4 regions of the Myxococcus sp. AB025B genome follow, and region 3 is predicted to be linked to each of the others. Evidence: riboswitches for the same ligand, from Rfam matches in the RefSeq annotation. Region 3 holds a riboswitch; each other region holds the start of a gene.

Region 1 (5,368 bases), on a different contig from region 3:
TTCCTGCTCATTCCTTCATAGCGCCCAGGCGGCTCGTCCTGTCGCTGCTCTGTGCCTCGGCGCTCGTGCTCACGGGCTGTCCCGACGAGGGTGTGGTCTGCACCTCCGGCCTCGTCGTCTGTGAGGGCGCCTGCGTGGACACGCGCGGCGACACCTCGCACTGCGGCGCCTGTGGCACCACATGCTCCTCGGGCGAGGTCTGTCAGGACGGCGCCTGTGGTTGCCGCGCGGGCACCGAGTCCTGCAACGGCGCCTGCGTGGACACCGCGACGGACGTCGCCCACTGCGGCGCATGTGGCTCGGCCTGTGCCGCCGGACAGGTCTGCGAGTCCGGCACCTGTCGCGAGGGCTGCTCCGAAGGGCTGCTGCGCTGCTCCGGCGCGTGCGTGGACGGCCAGTCGGATGCGCTCCACTGCGGCGCCTGCGGCAATGTGTGCCCCGACGCGCAGTCCTGCCGCGCGGGACGTTGCACCTACGACGTCGTGGCCGCGTGCTTCACCAACGGGCAGCTCGTGGGCCTCCAGGCCGGGACGGACCAGCTCGGACCTCGCCGTGAGTTCGGCGCGGGCATCCAGGCGCTCGCGTCCTGGGATGGCTTCGTGCTCGGCGCGGACATGACCAACGGCAAGCTGCTCCAGGCCCCCGGCGGCAACCTGGGCGCGCTCGTCGAGGAGGACTCTCTGGGCGTCGTGTCCGGCTCCCCCAATGACATCCTCGTGGACCCGCCCCACGTGTACGTCATCGACTCGGTCAACAACACGCTCCAGGTGCTCCGCCGTGACGGCCCGTCCCACGGCAACGGCCTGGGCCTGCGCACCGTGGGGCAGTTGAACCTCGGCCCGAACACCAGCCCGCAGGCGCTCGCGCGCTTCGGCGACCTGCTCTACATCCCGCTCTTCGGCACCGGCAGCTCCAACTTCCAGCACGGCAACGCCGTGGCGCGCGTGGACATCTCCGACCCCACGCAGCCGCGCAAGGTGGACACGCTGTCGCTCACCGGCCTCGACCTGAAGCCCTTCGACGGCACGGGCTCCATGCCCCTGCCGTTCTCGGTGACGGCGACGCGCACCCACGTGTACGTGGCGCTCACCAACCTCAACCCCGCCAATGACTACCGCCCCAACGGGCCCGGCATGCTCGCGCGCATCGACCCCGCCACCGGCGCCGTCAGCGCCATCGACCTGGGCAAGGAGCGCTGCCTCAACGCGGGCTACGTGGAAGCCGTTGGTGACCAGCTCGTGGTCGCCTGCATCGGTGAGGCCATCTACGACACGGCCAACGGCTACCTCGCCACGTCCGTGCGCTCCACGGGGCTGGTGCTGGTGAAGAACGATGTCCCCGTGGCCTCCTACGCGCTGAATCCCGGCTGTCAGCCCGGCGCACCGGGTTGCATGCTGTCGGTGGCCAGCCGCTTCGCCGTGTCCCGGGGCGCGGTGTACCTGGCGGACACCAACGCGGGCCGCGTCTTCGTCGTGGAGGTCGGTGATGGCACCCTCACCGAGCGCAGGGGCTCCTCCACGCCCACCGCGAAGGGCCCCGCGCTGGAGGCGTGCCCGGTGGACCCTCGACGCCCCGTGTCCAACGCCATCGACGTCACCGCGCTCCATTGACAATGCCTGTCACCCGCCATATCCCGGCCGCGTCCTCGGTGCCGTCGTGCGAACCACGGCGGCTCTAGGGAACCCGGTGCGAATCCGGGACTGCCCCGCAGCGGTGTGCAGGAACGACCGCCGTCATGGAAGCACTGGTCCCTCACGGGACTGGGAAGCGACGGCCACTAGGTGGGCGCCCTCCGGGGCTCCCGCGCCTGCGAGTCCGAAAACCTGCCGTGGACCCGTGCCCCTTGGGCACGGACATCACCGAGGCCTCCGAGGGGAGGCGGCGGAGGCGTCAGCCCATTCACCGCGCACCGTGGGGTGCCCGGGTGCCCGCCTTCGACCGCGTCCTCCTGGAAGCCCACCCGCCCGTGGGGGCGGAGAGGGACGAGGACGCAGATGAAGACGGCTGAATCGAAGCGCGCGAAACCTTGGATGAAGTCCGCATCACTGGCCGTGGCCTCCTTCGCCGTGGCCCTGCTCGGCACCGGCTGCAACCCGGAGTGTGTCGACCCGTTCGACTGCCGCGCCGACAATGGCGAGGCCCCCGCGGGACAGCAGTGGGTCTGCGTCGACGAGCGGTGCGAGACCGAGCCTGCCCCCACCACCCCGACACCCGACGCGGGCACGCCGGATTCGGGCACGCCCGACGCGGGTCAGCCGGACTCGGGGACTCCGGATGCCGGCCAGCCCGACGCGGGTCAGCCCGACTCGGGGACTCCCGACTCGGGCACGCCCGACGCGGGTGAGCCGGATGCAGGTGCGCCGGACGCGGGTGAGCCGGATGCCGGCCCCGTGGTGGTCGACTGCGCGACGGTGCCGCTGGACCCGAAGCTGGGCACGCTCGTGCTCCAGCCGGGCTTCGTCGCCGCCGAGTCCGTGGCGCTGTCGCCGGACATCCTCGCGCTCGGCGCCTCTCCGGGCCCCACGTATGCGTTCTACGGCATCCAGGGACGGGGCAAGGACGCCGCGCTGTACTCGCTGGGCACCTGGCCCGACCTCCTGCCGGGCACCACGAAGCTCTTCGACATCATCACCCCCGCGGACCGCGAGGGCGGCGCCACGGTGTACCCGAACGGCTACGTCATCAACGACGGCCTGCGCGTCTTCACCGGCTACACGCTGGGCGCCACGGGCTCGCCGGGCAACGTCGCCGCGTATGACCTGGCCACGCCGGCCAACTCGAGCTTCGTCGTCGCGCCCAAGAACTTCTCCGCGGCGGCCTTCACGTCCGGGGAGCTGAGCGCGGTGCTCGTCAACGGCGGTGGTCTGGGCTCGGCCTCCGACCTGGCTGTCTATGGCCTCGTGACGTCCACGGACCCCATGGGCACGGTGCGCGCGGTCAACTTCCCGCAGGGTGACGTGGTGGGCAGCGGCTTCACCGCCGTGACGGACACGGGCGTCGCCGCGCTGGGCTACTTCGACCAGAACTTCGTCAACGTCCTCCACGGCGTGGCGCCCACGACGCTCGCCACCGCCATCACCAGCGGCACGCCGCTGGACCTGGGCACCCAGGCGAAGGTCGACGTGGGCAGCGACTTCAACGACGTCGCGGCCTTCGGCGGTGGCGTGGTGCTCAACCGCGGCGCCTACGCTCCCCCGGACTACGACTTCGTCGCCACCGACGTGTCCCGCTACGCGCTGTCCGTCGGCGCGAATGACGCCGTGACGGTGGGCGCGCGCGTGCCCGTGCTCACCTACGTCAACCAGTGCACCACGGTGCGGATGCTCAAGGCGCTCGGCTCCGACGTGCTCGTCGGCGTGGCTGACCGCAACGGCCGGCGCCTGGTGCGCCTCCAGGTGGCGCCGTGAGCGCGCGCGCCTCCTCGTGGTTCGGTCGCGGCGCCGTGCTTGCCCTGGCGCTGAGCCTGTCCGCGTGCGGTGGGGACGAGGCTCCCGTCACGGACGACGACGCGGGGCCCGGTGACTCGGGCACGGACGCGAGCCCCTCGCGGCCCGCGGACCCGTACGCCGACGAGGTGGTCGAGTACCTGCCCGGCCCCGGCGCGGGCTTCGGACAGGACCGCTTCCCGTCCATCGTGCTGGGCGCGCCGGTGGGCGCGGGGCTGGACAGCGGCTCGCTGGATGTCCTCTCGCTGGGGCAGGGCGGCTCCATCACCCTGCGCTTCACGGACATCGCGGTGGTGGATGGGCCGGGCGTGGACCTGCTCGTCTTCGAGAACGGCTTCCTCATCGCCGGAGGCCCGCGCGCCTTCACCGAGCGGGGCCGCGTCTCGGTGAGCGACGACGGTGTGCAGTGGCACGAGTTCCCCTGCGCCCCCTCGGACGCGACGAACAACTACCCGGGCTGCGCGGGCGTGCGTCCCGTGACGGCCAACCCCGCCGCGGGCATCAGCGCCACGGACCCCGCCGTGGCCGGCGGTGACGGGTTCGACCTGGCCACCGTGGGCCTCGCCCGGGCGCGCTACGTGCGCATCGTCGACGCGGGCACCAACGGCTCGGCGGGCACCTCCGCGGGGTTCGACCTGGACGCCGTCGCCGTGGTCAACGGCGTGTCGCTGACCGCCGCGCCATGACGGACCTGGACCGCCGCGCCGCGCTCCTCACGTTGGCCCGGGGCGGCTGTGCCCTGGCCACGCTGGGCGCGGGGTGCGGCGGCGACTGGCGGGAGGCCATCGTCCTGGACCCACCGCCCGAGGGTGCCTCCTGCTCCGACCTCCCCCAGCCCGGCACCGCCGCCGACGGCTGGGTGGAGGTGCGGCTCGAAGCGCATCCGGGCCTTGCTTCCCCCGGAGGCCACGCCCGGGTGCACGCGCCCGAGGCCCTGCTGGACGTGCTGCTCGTCCACACGACGCCCGGGTGCTTCGTGGCGCTGTGGCGCATCTGCACGCACGGCGACTGCGGCGTGGACTGGCGGCCCGGGGAGGGCGTGGTGGAGTGCCCCTGTCATGGCTCGCGCTTCGCCCTGGACGGCGCCGTCCTCCAGGGCCCGGCCCGGCGCCCGCTGGCGGCGTTCACCGCGGTGCGGCAAGGCGCGTCCGTCTTCATCCACCGGCCGCGCTGAGCCCCGCACCCGAGGGGACGTCCCGGCGCACTGTCAGTCCTGACCCGGCGACGGGCCTTCGCGCCGGGAGTCCGGGTCAGCCCCGTCCCCCTCCGGGGCACAGGTCTCCCTCTCTTACGTTGAGAGAGAGTCGTGTAATGTCGGGGATTCGATGTGGCAGATCATCATCAACGGGCCCGGCTACTTCGACACGTCCTATGACTTGCCCGAGGGCGTGACGAGCCTGGGCCGCGCCGACGAGAACGACATCGTGCTGGGTGGAGACCTGGTCTCGCGCCGGCACGCGCGCCTCTACGTGGAGGCGGACATCCTGCGCATCGAGGACCTGGGCAGCCGCAACGGCAGCCGCGTCAACGGCGCGCCCCTGCAGGGCTCCCGGCAGCTGTCCCCCGGCGACTCCGTGGCGCTGGGGGAGAACACGCTCGCGGTGCGCCAGCCCAACACCGTGGAGAACGCCGCCACGGAGATGGTGGACCTGGGCGCCGGCGGCGTCGTGCGCTTCGGCCACGGACAGGACGTGGGCCCGTCGGTGCTGCTCGCCAAGAGCGTGCGGGACGCGGACGTGCTGCGCCTGCTCGACAACGTGGGACCGGTGCCCTTCGAGGACTTCAACCAGCAGGCCTCGTTCGTCCCCCCGGCCAGCCCCCGCGTGGCGCAGGAGACGCTGGTGCTGATGTTCCGCACCGCGGAGGCGCTCTCCACCGCCACCACGCTGTCCACCTTCCTGGACCTGACGATGGACCGGCTG
Region 2 (5,368 bases), on a different contig from region 3:
CCCAGCACTTGAGGAAGGGAATCCACCGCCCCGGGACGTGGTAGCTGCCCAGGGTCTGCTTCGGCAGCGAGGCCGCGAGCATCTGCTCGGTGAGCCGCTGCTGGTTCTCGATGAGCTGCGCGCGCACCGTCTCCAGCAGCGCGGGCGTCGCGTCCGGCGCCATCTTCAGCGCCCGGCCGAGCAGCGTCCTCGCGCGGTGCACCGGCACCAGGAAGCCCAGCTGGTTGCCCATGGTGGCCACGTTGACGCCCACCACCGTGCCCTGCCCCGTCAGCGTCGGGCCGCCGCTCATGCCCGGGTTGATGGCGCCGCTGAAGTGCAGGCGCTCGTAGAGCGAGTCCTGGATGAAGCCGTTGTACGTGCCCTCGACGATGGTGGTGCCCAGGTCATGGGGGTTGCCCATGGCGAACAGGCGCGCGCCCTGGGGCGGCTCGCGGTCCTCCAGGACGAAGAAGTCCTTCACCGGCTCGTCCATGCGGATGACGGCCAGGTCGTGCACCACGTCCACGTCCACCAGGCGCGCGGGCACGGGCTCCCCGCCGGTGCGCAGCACGAGCTGCGCGGTGTAGTCCTCCGGGTGGAGCACCACGTCGGAGACCACGTGGTAGTTGGTGATGGCGTACCCGTCGCCCGAGACGAAGAAGGCGGAGCCGATGGACGAGCGCGTGCCCGAGCGGCGCTCGATGATGCGCACCTGGGCGACGCGGTTCTGGATGCGCTGGAAGAGCTCGTGGGTGGCCGGGGGCAGCACGGCCGGAGGCGGCTCGGGCGCGGGAGCGGGCACGACGTCGGGTTGGCTTCGGACGGCGGAGGGCGCGCCCGGTTCCGATGGGGCGACGGCCGGCGCCTGCCCCAGCACGGCGACGAGGAGGAAGACGAACATGGATGCCGCGCACGCTATCCCAGCGCCGCGCGCGCGGGGGTACCGAGTGGCGGGGGCATGAGGCCTCCGGTGCGCTCGTCGACCCACCTGCCCTGTTGGCGGCGCGCCGGGCAGCGGGTAGGGTCCGCCCCGCCCGAGGTGCCTCGTGGGGGTCCACGAGGTTTAGCAAGGGAATCCGGTGTGAATCCGGAGCTGCCCCGCAGCGGTCAGTGGGAACGAACGCCGTCGAACACACTGGTCCTCGGCAGGCGAGGGCTGGGAAGGGACGGCGCCTAGGACGCCAGCACGCGCCGCGATGAGGGGCGGGTGGTGGGAAGGCCCACGGAGCCCGAAAACCTGCCTCGAGCCCATCTGGGACGCGGACAGCGCCCCGGGTGGCGCTTCGCCCCCGACCTTCGCGGGAAGGTCAGGCCATCCATCGCGGCCCACCGCCGCCCTCGGAGGTCTTCATGTCCGGGGAGGCCCGTGGGCCAGGAGTCCGTCCATGAGTCACATGCAGCCGTCCCGCCCCTCCTCCGCCACCGAGACGCGGATGGTGGACATGGTGTTCCCGGATCAGACCAACCACTACGGCACCCTCTTCGGAGGTCAGGCCCTGAGGTGGATGGACATGTCCGCGTTCATCACCGCCAGCCGCTACACGCGCCGCACCGTCGTCACCGCGTCCAGCGAGCGCGTGGACTTCCACATGCCCGTGCAGCAGGGGCAGCTCGTCGAGCTGGTCAGCCGTGTGACGGCGACGGGCCGCACCTCCGTCACCGTGGACGTGGAGATGTTCGCCGAGGACCTGCTCACGGGCGCGCGGGAGCTGTGCACGCGCGGGCGCTTCGTGCTCGTGGCGCTGGATGAGCACCGCAAGCCCACCGCCGTGCCCCCGCTCTTGCCCGAGCCGGGTGCGCAGTGACGTGAAGCACTGAGACGCAATGCGCGCCGGAGCCGGCTCCTCGGGCTCTGGCGCGATCTTCACGAGGTGGCATCACGCGAGGCACGCGTGGATTCGCCTCGTCTCCGAAGCGGCCCGCTCGCGGCACCCTCCAGTGGACTCACCCGGGCGCGAGCCGCGTGGCGGTCACGCCTCGGAGGCCCTCCGCCCCGCGCGCCCCCGGCGCCACGCCGCGTAGGACGCCACCAGCGCACCGGCCAGCGCCCCCGCGAGCGCGCCCAGCAAGCGCCGGGGCACCACGCCGGGCGTCGTCGTCGGCTCCAGTCGGAACGTCTCCAGGGAGGCCCGGACGCTCGGCGCCAGCACCTCCCAGCGCACCGCGGGCGCGCTCACCACCACCACCGCGTGCCGCCCCTCCGACGCGAGCCCCGCCACCAGCACCGTGCGCGTCTGCCCCGCGTCCCGCAGCGTCCCCAGCACCTCCACGCGCGGCGCATCGCCTCCAATCCGGTCCACCCGCTCCGGCGACAACACCACCCCCAGCTCCCGCTGGAAGTGCTGCATCACCGCCGACGCGAAGTCGTCGCGCTCGGAGGGGCTCGCGGAGAAGCCGCGCTCCACCACCGACACCAACATCGTCGCCGCCTCCGGGCCCTCGCCATCCGCGAGCGCCGCGGACAAGGCCCTCGGCGTCTCCGCGTCCAACGTCACCGCCCCCGCCACCGAGCCCGTGTACGGCTCCCACCGCACCATGTGGAACCCCTCGGGCGGACGCAGCACGTAGCCGTCGCGACGCAGCTCGGTGCCGAGCGCGCCCGACAACAACAACCACCCTCCTGCCACCCACGAGAGACTCACGCCGCGCAGCATAGGTCCCCTGTGCCCCGGACGCGGCCACTCGCGTGCCGGGCCGCATGAACCCATGGATACCCAGAAGACACGGCTTCACGGGCGCGGAGCCCGCCGGCCCGGCACACCGCGAAGTCAGCGCCCGGCGCGCCTTCGTTGTGACATCCCCGTCGGGCACGGGTAACCTCGCGCCGAGATGAATCCTGCAGCCCGGGTGGAGATGGAGGCTCGCGCCGACCGAGCGCTGCGCCGTGGAGAGCTGGTCGAGGCGCTCGACCTCTATGAGGCGCTCCTCCTGGCCTTCCCGGACGACGGCGCGCTCGCCGACAAGCTCGCCAACCTCCGCGAGTCCCTCCAACCCCTGGAGCTCCAGAAGCTGGAGGCCTCCCGACCGCCCGAGGAGCCGGAGCTCCCGCTCGGCCCCTCCTCACCCGCCCAGGAGGGTGAGCGCCTGTTCGCCCTGGGGGACTACGTGGGAGCAGCCGCCGCCTACCGCCGCGCCGTCCAGGAGCGCCCCGACAACGAGCTCTTCAAGGAGCGGCTGATCGAGGTCTACCGGATGGCGAAGGAGATGCCCCTACAATCTCCGACAGACAAGGCGCTGCCCAAGGCGCCCCAGCCCCGCCTGCAGGCCCTGCTGGACCGCGTCGCCTCTCGTCGCCGCCTCAAGCGGGACTGATGGAAGCTCGCGTTTCCACTCGGAAATCCGATCCGTGAGGTGATTCGCGCGTTGCACCCCGGCGCGGGGGCCTCCTATCATCAGGTCCGACGTCGCTGTCATGGTGGGCACCCCTGCCTCTGACACCCGCGTCCGACCCCTATGGCCCGTTCACTGAGACTCGGAGTCCTCACCGGTGGCGGAGACTGCCCCGGGCTCAACGCGCTCATCCGTGGCCTCGTCAAGCGGGGGACGCACGAGTTCGGCCACGAGTTCGTCGGCATCGAGAACGGCTACATGGGCCTGGTGGAGCCCGACCTGACGCGTCCCCTCACCGAGGAGGACACGCGCGGCATCCTCCCCAAGGGCGGCACCATCCTGGGCACGTCCAACCGCGCCAACCCGTTCATCTACGCCTTCAGGGAGGGTGAACGTTGGGTGGAGCGCGATGTGTCCGACGCCGTGCTGCGCCGCTGCGAGGCGCTGAAGCTCGACGGCGTCATCGCGGTGGGCGGCGACGGCACGCTGTCCATCGGCCACCGGCTCAGTGAGAAGGGCCTCAAGGTGGTGGGCTGTCCGAAGACCATCGACAACGACTTGAGCGGGACGGACCAGACGTTCGGCTTCGACACCGCGCGCCTCATCGTGACGGAGGCGTTGGATCGGCTGCACTCCACGGCGGAGGCGCATGACCGGGTGATGCTGGTGGAGATCATGGGCCGGCACGCGGGCTTCCTCACGCTCGAGAGCGGGCTTGCTGGCGGAGCGGACGTCATCCTCATCCCGGAGATTCCCTACCGGGTGGAGTCCATCGTGGAGAAGCTGCGCCGCAGGGCCACGCGCCGCCGCAGCTTCTCCATCATCGCCATCTCCGAGGGCGCCTTCCCCGTGGGCGGCACGCTGGCCGTGCTGGACAAGGCCGAGGACGTGCCCGGACGGGGCGTGGTGCGGCTGGGCGGCTCCGGCAAGGTGTGCGCGGACCTCCTGGCGCAGCACCTGGACGCGGAGATTCGCGTCAACGTGCTGGGCCACCTGCAGCGTGGCGGGAGCCCGAGCGCGGCGGACCGCGTGCTCGCCACGCGCTATGGTTGCAAGGTGCTGGACCTGGTGCGCGATGGACAGTGGGACCACATGGTGGCCCTGCGCGCCGGAGAGATTGTCGCGGTACCGCTGAGCGAGTCGCGCAAGGAGCGCCGGGTGGACCCTTCCGGCGAGCTGGTGCGCTTCGCGAAGAGCATGGGCATCAGCTTCGGGGACTGAGGGAGGGGGAAGGCACTTTCGCCGCACACGTCATGACGCTCGTCGGCCGCCATATCGGTCGCTATCGCATCCTCGAGCAGCTCGGCTCGGGGGGCATGAGCGTCGTGTACAAGGGGCTCGACACCGCCCTGGACCGTGAAGTGGCCGTGAAGGTGCTGCACCCCCACCTGGCGGGCAAGGACGAGTCGCGGCGGAGGCTCGCGCGCGAGGCCCGCGCGGTGGCCAAGCTGCACCACCCCAACATCCTGGAGGTGTTCGACTTCTCCGCCGCGGACGCGCAGGACGCGTTCATCGTCACCGAGTACATCCGCGGCCAGACGCTCAAGGCGGTGCTCGACGAGGGGCCCATGGATCCGCCGGAGCTGGCGGCCATGGTCATCCACGAGCTGGCCGCGGCGCTCACGCATGCGCACGAGGCGGGCGTCATCCATCGCGACCTGAAGCCCGAGAACGTCATGGTGCGCGAGGACGGCATCCTCAAGCTCATGGACTTCGGCATCGCGCGGCTGCTCGACATCGAGGAGCGGATGACGGTGACGGGCACGCTCGTGGGCTCGCCCGCGCACATGTCCCCCGAGATCATCGAGGGCCTGGAGGCCGGCCCCGAGGCGGACGTCTTCAGCGTGGGCATCATGTTCTACGCGGCCATGACGGGCCGGCTGCCCTTCTCCGCGCCCAACACCACGGCCACGCTCAAGCGCATCCTCGACGGCGACTACGAGGACCCGCGCCGCCGCGTCCCGTGTCTGTCGGATGAGCTGGCGGACATCTGCGCCCGCTGTCTCCAGAGGGACCCGAACCAGCGTTACCCGGACGCTGGCAAGCTGCGCGACGC
Region 3 (5,368 bases):
CCGTGCCCGGAATCGCGCGGTCCTCCAGCGACAGCTCGGACAGCACATCCAGCCGCGAGCCACCCGGGAGCCGCCGCCGATACCGCAGCAGCACGCCTCCCCCCTTCGCGTCGTTGCGCGCGCGCGCCTCCGCCGTGACGGGGTTGTCCGGCACCGCGGGCAGCTCATCCAGCTCGTACGCGAAGTCCCCATCCGAGCGCCCCGCGTGCAGCAGCACCAGCGCGTTCCCGTCCAACAGAGGCCCGGTGATGGCCACGTGCCCCAGCGCCGTGTTCCAGCTCCCGTAGACCACCTCTCCACTGGCCCGCACGTGCGACGACGGCGCGCGCGTGACGATGTTCACCGCGCCGCCGAGCCCTCCCGAGCCATAGCGAGCCCCCGCGCCCCCGCGCAGCACCTCCAGTCGCTCCACCAATGCGGCCGGCACCTGCGACAGGTCCGCCATGCCGCCCGCGCCGTTGAGCGGGATTCCATCCAGGAACACCAGCACCCCGTTCGACGCGGCGCCGCGCACCACCAGGCTCTTGCTCTGCCCGTAGCCACCCGAGTCCTGCACCGCCAGCCCCACCGAGCCCACGAGCAGCTCCGCCGTGTCCCGCGCCTCGCCCGCATGCTCGCTCGCGTCGATGACGGTGATGGCGCCCGTGGGGTCGCGGCGCTCGGGGGCGTCGGGAGGCGGCGGCGCCTTGCCTCGCACCACCGTCGCGGGCACGACGACGTCGTCCGTCGCCTGCGCGCGCGCTCCGGAAGGCAGGCTGAGCGCCAGACACACCAGGTGCCCGGCGAGGAAGGTGCGCCGCATGCTCCGCCTTCCGCTCTCTCCATCGAAGAGAGAAGGCCGTCCGCACGTGCCGCCACGCGACACGTCCGCACCCTCGGGCAGGTCTCCTGGCTGATGGACTCCAGCTCCAGGCGCACGACGCGTCTGGCTGGAAGGGGGCTTCCGCCTTCCCCCGGAGCGTCCGCCTGGACACCGCCGGAGTGGCGACAACCGAAGTCCCCGGCCCTGACCTCAGGGCTGCCCATTCACAGTGGCGGGACCGCGCCGGAATCGCACCGGCTTCCCTCTTGAAAGCCCGACATGGGCACCCAAGGGCGCACCCCTTCTAGGAGCTGACTACCAGCGCGTCAAGCGCACCCGGGACGACACGTCGCACGCGCGCGCGTAGGACTCGAAGGCGCTCGCCTGCAGGAACACCACCTGTGCGCTGCCCAGTCGCAGCGACGCCTGGCTGAACAGCGGCGTCGAGCGCCCCGGCACAATCAGCACCCCCTCCACGAAGGTGCCGCCGTGGCTCTCCAGGTCCGTCACGCTCCACACCTCGGTGTGCGGTTCCGGACGGAAGCGCGCGTGCTGCCGCGACACGGTGGGCTCCGGCAGGACGATGTCGCACTCGGGGCTGCGGCCCACCATCACCTCGGGGCCGCGCCCGGGGAAGCGCGGACACAGCTCGAACACCACGGGCTCCATGACCCGCGAGGGAATCGGCACCTTCAGCGTCGGCGGCTCCACCTGCGCCACGGAGCGCGGACGGCTCGGCATGGAGTCCCACACCAGAACGGGCCACCCGACCTCCCGCAGCAGGGCTTCGCGGTCCTCCTGGAGCCGGGACATCAGCGCGGACAGACGGTGGAGCACGACGAGCCCTCCAGGCCGGGAAGGTGTGCACGCAAACCTGTGCACGCCTCCTCGCCCTGTCCACCCCCCCTTTGCGTCACTCCACGGTCCCGCAGGCGCTCGCCAGCGAGAGGATGTCGGAGTCGTAGTGCAGCGCCAGCGTGCCGGACGACTCGATGTGGCGCACGAAGACGGAGCCGAACACCTCCGCGTTGCCGCTGAGCGTCAGCGTGGCGCCGGGCGCGTAGAGGTTTCCCGCGAGCACGCTGCCCGCGGAGATGCCCAGCGTCCCCGTCCCCGCGGCGTACACGCGCACCTTCGCCGGCGCGTCCACGGACCCCAGCAGGAGCTGTCCGGCCACCGTCATGTCGCCGCCCACGAACAAGTCCAGCTCCCCCGGCGGCACCACCTCCACCGAGAGCCGCTCGCCGATGACGACGCTGTCCCGCACGAAGAGCGCGGTGCGCTCGCGCACCACGAGGTTCAGCCGGCCCTGGCCCTCGATGCCCGTCAGGAAGAAGCGCCCGCACGGCAGCTCCAGCGTGCGCTCGCCGGTGAAGCCCTGCAGCGCCGTGGGCTCCAGGTCGATGACGTCGTTGTGGTTCTCGCGGGCGTGGTTGGCGATGAGGCCCTGGATGTCCACCACCGACGCGGTGTCCCCGCACGCGCACGGCGACACCGAGTCCACCGGCTCGCGCAGCACCTCGGCGGCCGTCACCGTGCCGGACATGCTGCGCTCCGCGGGCACCGCCAGCTTGCCCGCCACGCTCAGCGACGCGAGCCCCACGTCGCCGCGCACCCACGCGTCCCCCGTCACCTGAGCGGACACGTTGCCGCTGAGCGGACCGCCGCTGTACAGCCCGCCGCCCACCGACAGGCCGCGCCCCAGCAGGATGCCGTCCGCGCCGCCCGCGCTCAGCCCGCCGCCAATCGTCAGCGTGTCGTTGGCCGCGACGCCGCCGTTCGTCGCCACCGCGCCGCCCTTGCCGCCCGGCACGTACTTGCCCAGCGAGCTCTTGAACGCATCCGTGGTGAGCGACGCGCTGAAGGCCAGCCGCTCGCACGAGCACAGCGCGTAGCGGAAGGCCCGCTCGGCCAGGTGCCCGCTGCACACCTTCGCGCCCGTGAGGCTGTCGCCCACCAGGAGCAGCGGCCCCGTGGACGCGCAGAAGGCGGTGTGGTCATCGGCGGGCTCCTCGCCCTCGCCCGTCGTCGGCCCGCCGTCCGACGAGGCCACCGGCCCCGCGTCGTTGCGAGGCGTCTCGATGAAGGCCACCGGGTCCTTCACCTCGCACGCGCTCCAGGCGCCCACCAGCCCCAGCACGCAGAGGACCTTCGTCACGTTGGCGCGACTCATCGACCTGAGACCTCCTTCAGCCGCTTCCGGGCCGCCACGGCATGGGGCGAATCGGGGTGACGCGCGAGGAAGTCCTCCAACGCGCGCACCTCGCCGTCCCGGTCCCCCAGCGCGCGCAGCGCCTCGGTGACACCGTGGCTCGCCTCTTCTTCCAACAAGCCCCCGGGCCAGCCCTTCAGGGCCTCCTGGTACTGGCGCAGCGCCCCGCGCGCATCGCCCAGGTGCTCCAACCTCAACGCGCCCGAGGCCACGCGCGCGACGTACGCGGACATGCCCTGGGGCTCGGCCCGGATGACGCGCAGGTAGAGCGCCTCGGCCGCCTTCCACTGCCCGGTGGCCCGATGCGCGTTGGCCCGGCGCAGCAGGTCCTCCGGCGCGGGCGCGGCGGACGGCGCGCTCATCCGGGGCTTCACCGGAGCGATGGGCTCCAGAGCGACCGCATCGGGCACCTCCGGAGCCACCCCCTCCGGCCCTGGAGGCACGGACCGCTCTCGCGCGACCTCACCGGGCAGCGACGGCACGCGCGGCTCCGGCGCGAGCACCTCGGGCACGGGCACGACGGGCTCGGCGCGGGACATCATCGGCGCGGAGGGAGCGATGACCGCGGTGTCCTCCGGAGCAGGAGGCTCCTGGCGACGCCAGAGCTGCCAGGTCGCGACCGCCGCGGCGCCGACCACGAGCAGGGCCCCGCCCATCCACCAGTGCGGCCGGTGTCGCCGACGCGGGGGCGGCGACGGCGCGTCCATCGCGGCCAGGAGCGCGGCCTGCACCAGCGCGGCGGACTTCTGCCGCGACAGCCGGCGCGCGGGGCCGGAGCCGTCATCCAACGGCGCGAGCAGCGCGTCCGGCCCGTCCTCATCCACGAGCCGACTCATGCCGCACCTCCCTCCGGAGCGCCACCCGCCTCCGTGGCCAGCGCGCGCAGCGCCGTGCGCCCCAGCCGCAGGCGGCTGCGAATCGTCTCGAAGGGAATCCCCAGCTCGTCCGACACCTCCGGCACGCTCATGCCGAGCACATGGTGCAGCACCATCGCATGCCGCTGCTCGTCGGGGATACGGTCCAGCAACATCACCATGCGACGGCGGTGGACGTACTCGTCCGGCGGCGCGTCCTCGGACGGCACCGCCATCAACTCGGTCGGCTCCTCGCCCCTGCGCGCCTCGGTGCCCCGGGCGCGCCGGAGCCACGCGAAGGTGGTCCTCGCGACCACCCGGTCCGCCCACGAGTGGAACGGCCCCTCTCCCCGGTACGAGGGCAGCCCCCGGAGCAGCGCGATGAGCGCCTCCTGGGCGATGTCCTCCACGTCCCCGTCGCCGTGCACCAGGTAGCGCACCAGGTTGCGCACCCGGGGCAGGAGCTCCAGCAGCAGGGACTCGGCGGCCTCCTTGCGCCCCTGGATGGCCGCCTGGATGCGCGGGTCCACTCCAGGTCTTGCCCTGCCGATGGCTTCCGGACCCGTGCTCGTCATCGACCCCATGGAGGGAGGCCGAGGCGAAAACGGGTCATCACCGCTCATGGCAGCAGCACCAGCGCCAGGGACGCCCTGGGCCGGATGGCCCAGCCCTGATTGCGCGGCACGAAGTTTCCGTTCTCGGAGTAACCCAGCTCCGGCCGCCCCACCGCCGCGTCGGCGGCCACGGACAGCTCCACGGCGAGCAGCCGCGAGAAGCTCCACCGCAGGGACGTGTCGGGCCCCACCAGCAGCGCGGGGATGAAGCGCGGCTTGGCGGCCTGGATGCCCGGGAAGTACGACTCCGTGCTGCGGCCGAAGAGCAGCAGGCCCGCCCCCGCGCCCAGGCCCCAGCGCAGGGTGCCCGTCTCCAGCAGCGGGAAGTCCAGCCACAGCCCGCCCGAGTACTGCTCCAGCTTCACGTCGGTGCGCCCATCCGGGAGCATGCGCGCCAGGCTCAGCGAGAGCAGCAGCCGCAGCCGCGCCGAGGGGAACTCCCACCCGGAGCCAATCAGGAACCCCTGCTGGCCGGAGTCCGTGTACCCATCCAGCGCGGCGAGTCCGCCCACCATCACCTGCCACCGCAGGGAGCGCGCGTCCTTCGAGGCCGGCGGATAGGTCCACAGCTCCGGGGGCACGACGACGGGGCCGGGCTCGGGTTCGAGCACGGGCACGGGGGGCGCGGCGGCCTCCACCACCTCGCCCAGGGGCGTGCCCGCCTCCACCGCGCGCAGGGCGGAGCGCACCACGAGCGCCACGGCCTCGGCGCCCGCGGACCACTCGAGCGCGCCGGGTTGTCCCTCCAGCTTCGCGGTGCGGACGAAGAGGTGCCGGCTGCCGGGCTCGGCGAAGTGGACGCGCAGCTCGGAGCCGGAGCGCTGGAACCAGAGCACGGCGCGGGCCTGGTGCGCGTCCGCGAGCGCGACGGCGGAGCGCCACTGGG
Region 4 (5,368 bases), on a different contig from region 3:
CGTGTGTCACTCCCCGTGGGCGGCAAGTCCCTGGCGATTCTCCTGCCCGACGCCGTGGGCTTCCTCACGATGAAGGAGCGCGCCAAGCGCGAGCAGCGGCCCACGAAGTCCAAGGACAGCTTCGACATGTTCGTCTACGTCAAGCTGGTGGGGACGCAGTCCACACGCGAAGCACTCGACTCGGCGGGGGACGAGGGCGCGCTGTTGCGAGCGCGGCTGAAGACGCTCTTCTGGAGCAGGGACGCGGCGGGCGTTCAGGATGTCCTCACGTACGCGTCGCAGCATTCCTCCGACGAGCAGGAGTTGTTGGCGCAGGCCGTCGTCGACCTGTTCGACGAGCTGTGAGGTCCACGCACACGCGGGGGAGGGGAGGCGGGGACAGGCACCCGCCCGCTCGCTCTCCGAGGTCTCCGTTGACGCTCCGGGTTCGTCATGGTTGCTTCGCGCCCGGCCCGGCTCGGCCCGCCGGGGGGTGGTGGGTGCCTCGTGAAAGTGAATGACGGAGACTCGCGAAGCCTGCGCGACCATGCCTTCTCGTCCGTGGTGGGCTGGCTCGCCGTGGAAGCAAGGCGTCTGCCCAATCCCGTGCCGCTGCTGTCGGGCCTGTGTGAACGGCTGACCGCGTGCGGTGTGCCCGTGTCGCGCGCCTCCATCGTCCTCTTCACGCTGCACCCGCTCCTGCACGCCCGGAGCTTCCGCTGGCGCCTCGGACATGGCGCCACCGCCGAGGTCCACCCCCACGGTCTCCAGCACCTGCCCGCGTTCTCGAAGAGCCCCTTCAAGGCCCTGCGCGAAGGGCTGCCCGTCATCCACCGCCGCCTGGAGCAGCCGCTCCCGGACGGCGACTTCCCCATGTTCACCGAGCTGCGCGCCGAGGGGCTCACCGAGTACCTCGCGCTGCCGGTGTGCTTCAGTGATGACTCGCGCCACGGCGTCTCCTGGGCCACCTCCGAGCCCGGGGGCTTCACGGACGCGCACCGCGCCCTGCTTCACGAGCTGCAGCCCATCCTGGAACTGGTGCTGGAGGTCTTCGCGCGCAAGGACATGACGGGCGTGCTGCTCGACACGTACCTGGGCCGCGACGCGGGGCGCCGCGTCCTCCAGGGACAGATTCGGCGCGGCGACGGCGAGACGACCTCCGCCGTCATCTGCCTGAGCGACTTGCGCAGCTTCACCGCGCTGTCGGATGCGCTGCCCCGTGACGCATTGCTCGAGCTGCTCAACGCCTACTTCGAGACGATGGTCGGCGCCTTCCACTCGCACGGCGCGGAGGTGCTCAAGTTCATGGGCGACGCCGTGCTGGCCATCTTCCGCATCGACGACCACGCCCTCGTGGAGGACCGCTGCGCCGCCGCCGCGCGCACCGTGCACGAGGCGGTGCGTGCCAGCGAGCAGGACAACGCCTCGCGCCGCCGCAGGGGCCTGCCCACCTACGAGTTCGGCGCGTCGCTCCACGTCGGCGACGTGATGTACGGGAACATCGGCGCGTCGGACCGGCTCGACTTCACCGTCATCGGCCCCGCCGTGAACCTGGCCAGCCGCATCGCGGGCCTGTGCGCGGGGCTCAACGAGCCCGTGCTCCTCTCCGAGTCCTTCGTCTCCCACTACCGTGGCGACGTGAAGGACCTGGGGCACCACCCCGTCAAGGGCGTGCCCCACCCCGTGCGCATCTACACGCTCGACTCGGAGTCCTCCGCGCTCACCGCCGCGTGAGCCCGGCGCTGTCCGGTCCGTGGCGGTGACACCCGGCACACCCCTCCCGTGTGCTCACACAGTGTCGGCTCGGTCCGCCTCCGTGCTCGTTGCGCGCCGCCGAGCTCACTCCGTGGGCGCCGTTGCACGCGCGCGCCCGCGTTGCAGGGGTTGCTCAGGCAGCCTCAGGGTCACCAGGAACGCGAGCAGCGCGACGAAGATGGCGCAGCGGTACACCGCCTCCACCGCCCGCGTGAAGGACTCCTTCAGCGCCAGCGCCGTCCGGTCGACCGCCTCCATCGCCCGCTGCTCCTTCGCGTCCACAGCGGAAACCGCTGACTCCGCCGCAGGCTGCTCGCGTGCGTTCGCATCAGAGGACGCTGCTTCCCGTACCTCCGGGCGCTGAAGGGCCTGCCGCTCGGCCTCCAGCTCCGCGCGCACGCGCTCCTTCACCTTCTCCGCCTGGAAGGCCGACTGCGCGGGGCCCGCCTCGCTGCCTCCGACACCGGGTACCGCGGACGCCAGCTCGGCGCGCAGCTTCGGCGGCAGTCCCTCCGTGGCGCTCGCCACGCGGGTGCCCAGTTGATGCGACAGCGTCGTCGCGAACACCGCGCCGAGCAGCGCCACGCCCAGCGTCATCCCGAGCTGACGGAAGAACGTGGCCATCGCCGTGGCCACGCCGATGCGCTGGGGTGACACCGCGTTCTGGATGGCCAGTGTGTAGAGCGGAATCGACGGTCCCAGGCCCACGCCCACCAGGACCATCTTCACGGTGACCTCCGTCTGCGTCGACGTGGGCGTCAGCGTGAACCCCATCACCGTGAAGCCCACCATCAACACCACCAGCGAGCCCAGCATCAATCCCTTGTACCGGCCGATGCGTGACACCAGTTGACCGCTCAGGATGTTGCCCGCCACCACGCCCAACGTCAGCGGGGTCAACGTCAGCCCCGAGTGCGTGGCCGACAGCCCCACCACGTTCACCATGAACAGCGGCAGGAACACCACGCCCGACAGGAACACCGCGCCGATGACGAACACCGCCGCGTTGCCCAGCGCGAACGTCCGGTCCTGGAACAGCTTCAGGTCCAGCAGCGGCTCCCGCGCGCGCCTCTCCTCGCGCAGGAACAACCCCGTCCCCACCGCCGCGAGCGCGAACAACCCCAGCACCTGCCACGAACTCCACGCCCAGCCGCCACCGTGCGCCACCTGCTCCGCGCCACGCCCCAGGCTGAGCGCGAGCAAGAGCGGCACCACCGCCAGCGCCAGCAGCACCGCGCCCGTCACATCCAGCTTCCCGCGCGAGGCTCCCGGCGGCTTGAGCGCCGGCATGCGCGAGAGCACGAGCGCGAGCGCCACCGCGCCCACCGGCAGGTTGATGAAGAACACCCAGTGCCAGCCCAGCCGGTCCGTGATGAAGCCTCCCGCCAGCGGTCCCACCACGCTCGACAGGCCGAACATCGCGCCGAACAGGCCCTGGTACTTGCCTCGCTCGCGCGGCGGATAGAGGTCCGCCACCACCGACAGCGACGCGGTGAAGAGCGCCGCGCTGCCCACCCCCTGCACCGCGCGATACAGGATGAGCGTCACCGTCGAGCGCGACACGCCGCACAGGAAGCTGCCCAGCAGGAACACGACGATGCCCGCCGCCAGCACCACGCGCCGGCCCAAGAGGTCCGACAGCTTCCCCCACACGGGCACCATCATCGTCGACGCGACCAGGTACGACGTCGTCAGCCACGGATAGAGCGCGGGGGAGATGCCCAGGTCCGCCTGGATGGACGGCCCCGCCGTGGCCACGATGGTCTGGTCCAGCGCCGCGAGCAGCAGCCCGAGCAGCGCGCCCGACATCGTGAACACCCGCTGTGCACGGGTGACCGTGAAGGGCGCGGCGGCGGGGGGCGTGGCGGACGGGGCCATGGTCTCGGGGCGTCCTCCGGCGCGCAAGAGCCACCCATGAAGGTGACGCCTGCGCACCGGATGCGCCAGCGCTCATGCACGGCAGGTCGCTCGTCGAACATCCCTGAGCACCGCCAGCCGTCATGTCCACGCGCGTCGAGCGCGCACCGGCGCTTCGCTTGACAGTCCGAAGAGGCGGACAGTACATACCGCCCCATGTTGGTGCCCGGACCTCGGTCCGAGCTTAAAAGGGAACCCGGTTCGAATCCGGGGCTGCCCCGCAGCGGTAAGTGAGAACGAGCCTCGTCATCCGCACTGGTTCCCTCGTGGAGCTGGGAAGCGACGAGTCGTAGGAAGCCGGCCCCCAAGGCCGAAGCGCTCACGAGCCCGAAGACCTGCCCGCATCCGACCGTGGGAGAAATCCACGGACGGTTTCGACCTGGAGCCGCGTGGGACGGCCGGAAGGTTCGAGCGGCGCTCGTGCCTCGACGGGCCCTCACGCGCGCTCGACTTCTCCGACCTCCATCCCCCGTGTCTCCAGTCGCCCGTGGGGGCGAAGGTCGGTCCGTGGGCTCCAGTCGGGGCCTGGTGTGCGCTCACGCGCGCATTGTGACTGCCCTTCTTCCGCGCGGGAGCCCTGTCGGGCGACCTCCGGTCGTCCGCGCTGCGTGGAGGACGGACGATGCGGGACGAAGCCAGGCACACGGTGCGCTACCCCGAGGGGAACGTGCTGCTGCGCAACCTCGCGCGCGACTTCCCCGTGGTGACGCACGGCCAGGGCGTCCACCTCTTCGACGCGAGCGGCAAGCGCTACCTCGACGCCTCCGCCGGAGCGCTCGTGGCCAGCGTGGGCCACGGCAACCGCGAGGTGGCGGACCGCATCCACGAGCAACTGCTGCGCGTCGCCTACGTCAACGGCACCCACTTCACCACCGACGTCACCGAGGAGCTCGCCGCGCGCCTGTGCGCCCTCGCGCCCCAGGGGCTCACGCGCGCCGCGTTCCTCGGCTCGGGCTCCGAGGCGGTGGAGGCCGCGGTGAAGTTCGTGCGTCAGCTCTGGGTGGAGCGAGGCCAGCCCCAGCGCGGCAAGGTCATCGCGCGCGTGCCCGGCTACCACGGCAACACGCTGTACGCGCTCTCGCTGTCGGGCCGGCCCCACTACAAGACCTTCTTCGGCCCCCTGCTGGCGGAGGTCGTCACCACGCCCGCGCCGTACCCGTACCGCTCCGGGCTGGAGGACTACGCGCAGGACGGCGCCGAGCACTACGCGCGGCTGCTCGAGGAGACGATTCGTCGCGAGGGCCCCGACACCATCGCCGCCTTCATCGCGGAGCCCGTCATCGGCTCGTCCGCGGGCGCGTCACCTCCGCCGCCCGGGTACTTCGAGCGGGTGAGCGCCGTGTGCCGCGAGTACGGCATCCTCACCATCGCCGACGAGGTCATGTGCGGCTGCGGTCGCACCGGCCGCTTCTTCGCCAGCGACCTGTTCCACTTCACCCCGGACGTGCTGGTGCTCGGCAAGGGCATCAGCGGGGGCTACGCGCCCCTGAGCGCGCTGCTCATCCGCGAGGAGCACCTGGAGGAGCTGCGGCGGGGCTCGGGCGGCTTCATGCACGCGCAGACCTACCTCCAGGCGCCCGCGATGACGGCGGCGGGGCTGGCGGTGCTCGACTACTACGAGCGGCACGACCTGGTGGCCCATGCCGAGCGCGTGGGCGCGCACCTCCAGCGCCGGCTGCGTGAGGCGCTGGGCGCGCTGCCGCACGTCGGCTCCGTG

Evidence for each region. A riboswitch is a leader RNA that binds a small molecule or an ion and turns the genes downstream of it on or off. The one in region 3 is predicted to bind cobalamin.
Region 1: another riboswitch for cobalamin. It lies ahead of FL311_RS32955 (hypothetical protein); the one in region 3 lies ahead of FL311_RS31110 (TonB-dependent receptor).
Region 2: another riboswitch for cobalamin. It lies ahead of FL311_RS31540 (acyl-CoA thioesterase); the one in region 3 lies ahead of FL311_RS31110 (TonB-dependent receptor).
Region 4: another riboswitch for cobalamin. It lies ahead of FL311_RS09240 (aspartate aminotransferase family protein); the one in region 3 lies ahead of FL311_RS31110 (TonB-dependent receptor).

The regions. Positions count from the first base shown of each region.
Region 1 is NZ_SRLW01000267.1:1,375-6,742, forward strand. Features, by position in the region: gene FL311_RS32950 (MXAN_6577-like cysteine-rich protein) at 1-1,610, shown strand, start outside; cobalamin riboswitch at 1,630-1,846, shown strand; gene FL311_RS32955 (hypothetical protein) at 2,031-3,407, shown strand; gene FL311_RS32960 (cell surface protein) at 3,404-4,132, shown strand; gene FL311_RS32965 (ubiquinol-cytochrome c reductase iron-sulfur subunit) at 4,129-4,620, shown strand; gene FL311_RS32970 (FHA domain-containing protein) at 4,772-5,368, shown strand, end outside.
Region 2 is NZ_SRLW01000244.1:7,032-12,399, reverse strand. Features, by position in the region: gene FL311_RS31545 (S1C family serine protease) at 1-883, opposite strand, end outside; cobalamin riboswitch at 1,003-1,242, shown strand; gene FL311_RS31540 (acyl-CoA thioesterase) at 1,368-1,787, shown strand; gene FL311_RS31535 (hypothetical protein) at 1,953-2,624, opposite strand; gene FL311_RS31530 (hypothetical protein) at 2,812-3,294, shown strand; gene FL311_RS31525 (6-phosphofructokinase) at 3,436-4,533, shown strand; gene FL311_RS31520 (serine/threonine-protein kinase) at 4,566-5,368, shown strand, end outside.
Region 3 is NZ_SRLW01000239.1:122-5,489, forward strand. Features, by position in the region: partial or broken gene FL311_RS31110 (TonB-dependent receptor) at 1-802, opposite strand, end outside; cobalamin riboswitch at 861-1,108, opposite strand; gene FL311_RS31115 (FHA domain-containing protein) at 1,118-1,639, opposite strand; gene FL311_RS31120 (hypothetical protein) at 1,716-2,975, opposite strand; gene FL311_RS31125 (tol-pal system YbgF family protein) at 2,972-3,850, opposite strand; gene FL311_RS31130 (RNA polymerase sigma factor) at 3,847-4,443, opposite strand; gene FL311_RS31135 (hypothetical protein) at 4,488-5,368, opposite strand, start outside.
Region 4 is NZ_SRLW01000040.1:28,370-33,737, forward strand. Features, by position in the region: gene FL311_RS09225 (hypothetical protein) at 1-345, shown strand, start outside; gene FL311_RS09230 (adenylate/guanylate cyclase domain-containing protein) at 487-1,713, shown strand; gene FL311_RS09235 (MDR family MFS transporter) at 1,819-3,612, opposite strand; cobalamin riboswitch at 3,795-4,009, shown strand; gene FL311_RS09240 (aspartate aminotransferase family protein) at 4,274-5,368, shown strand, end outside.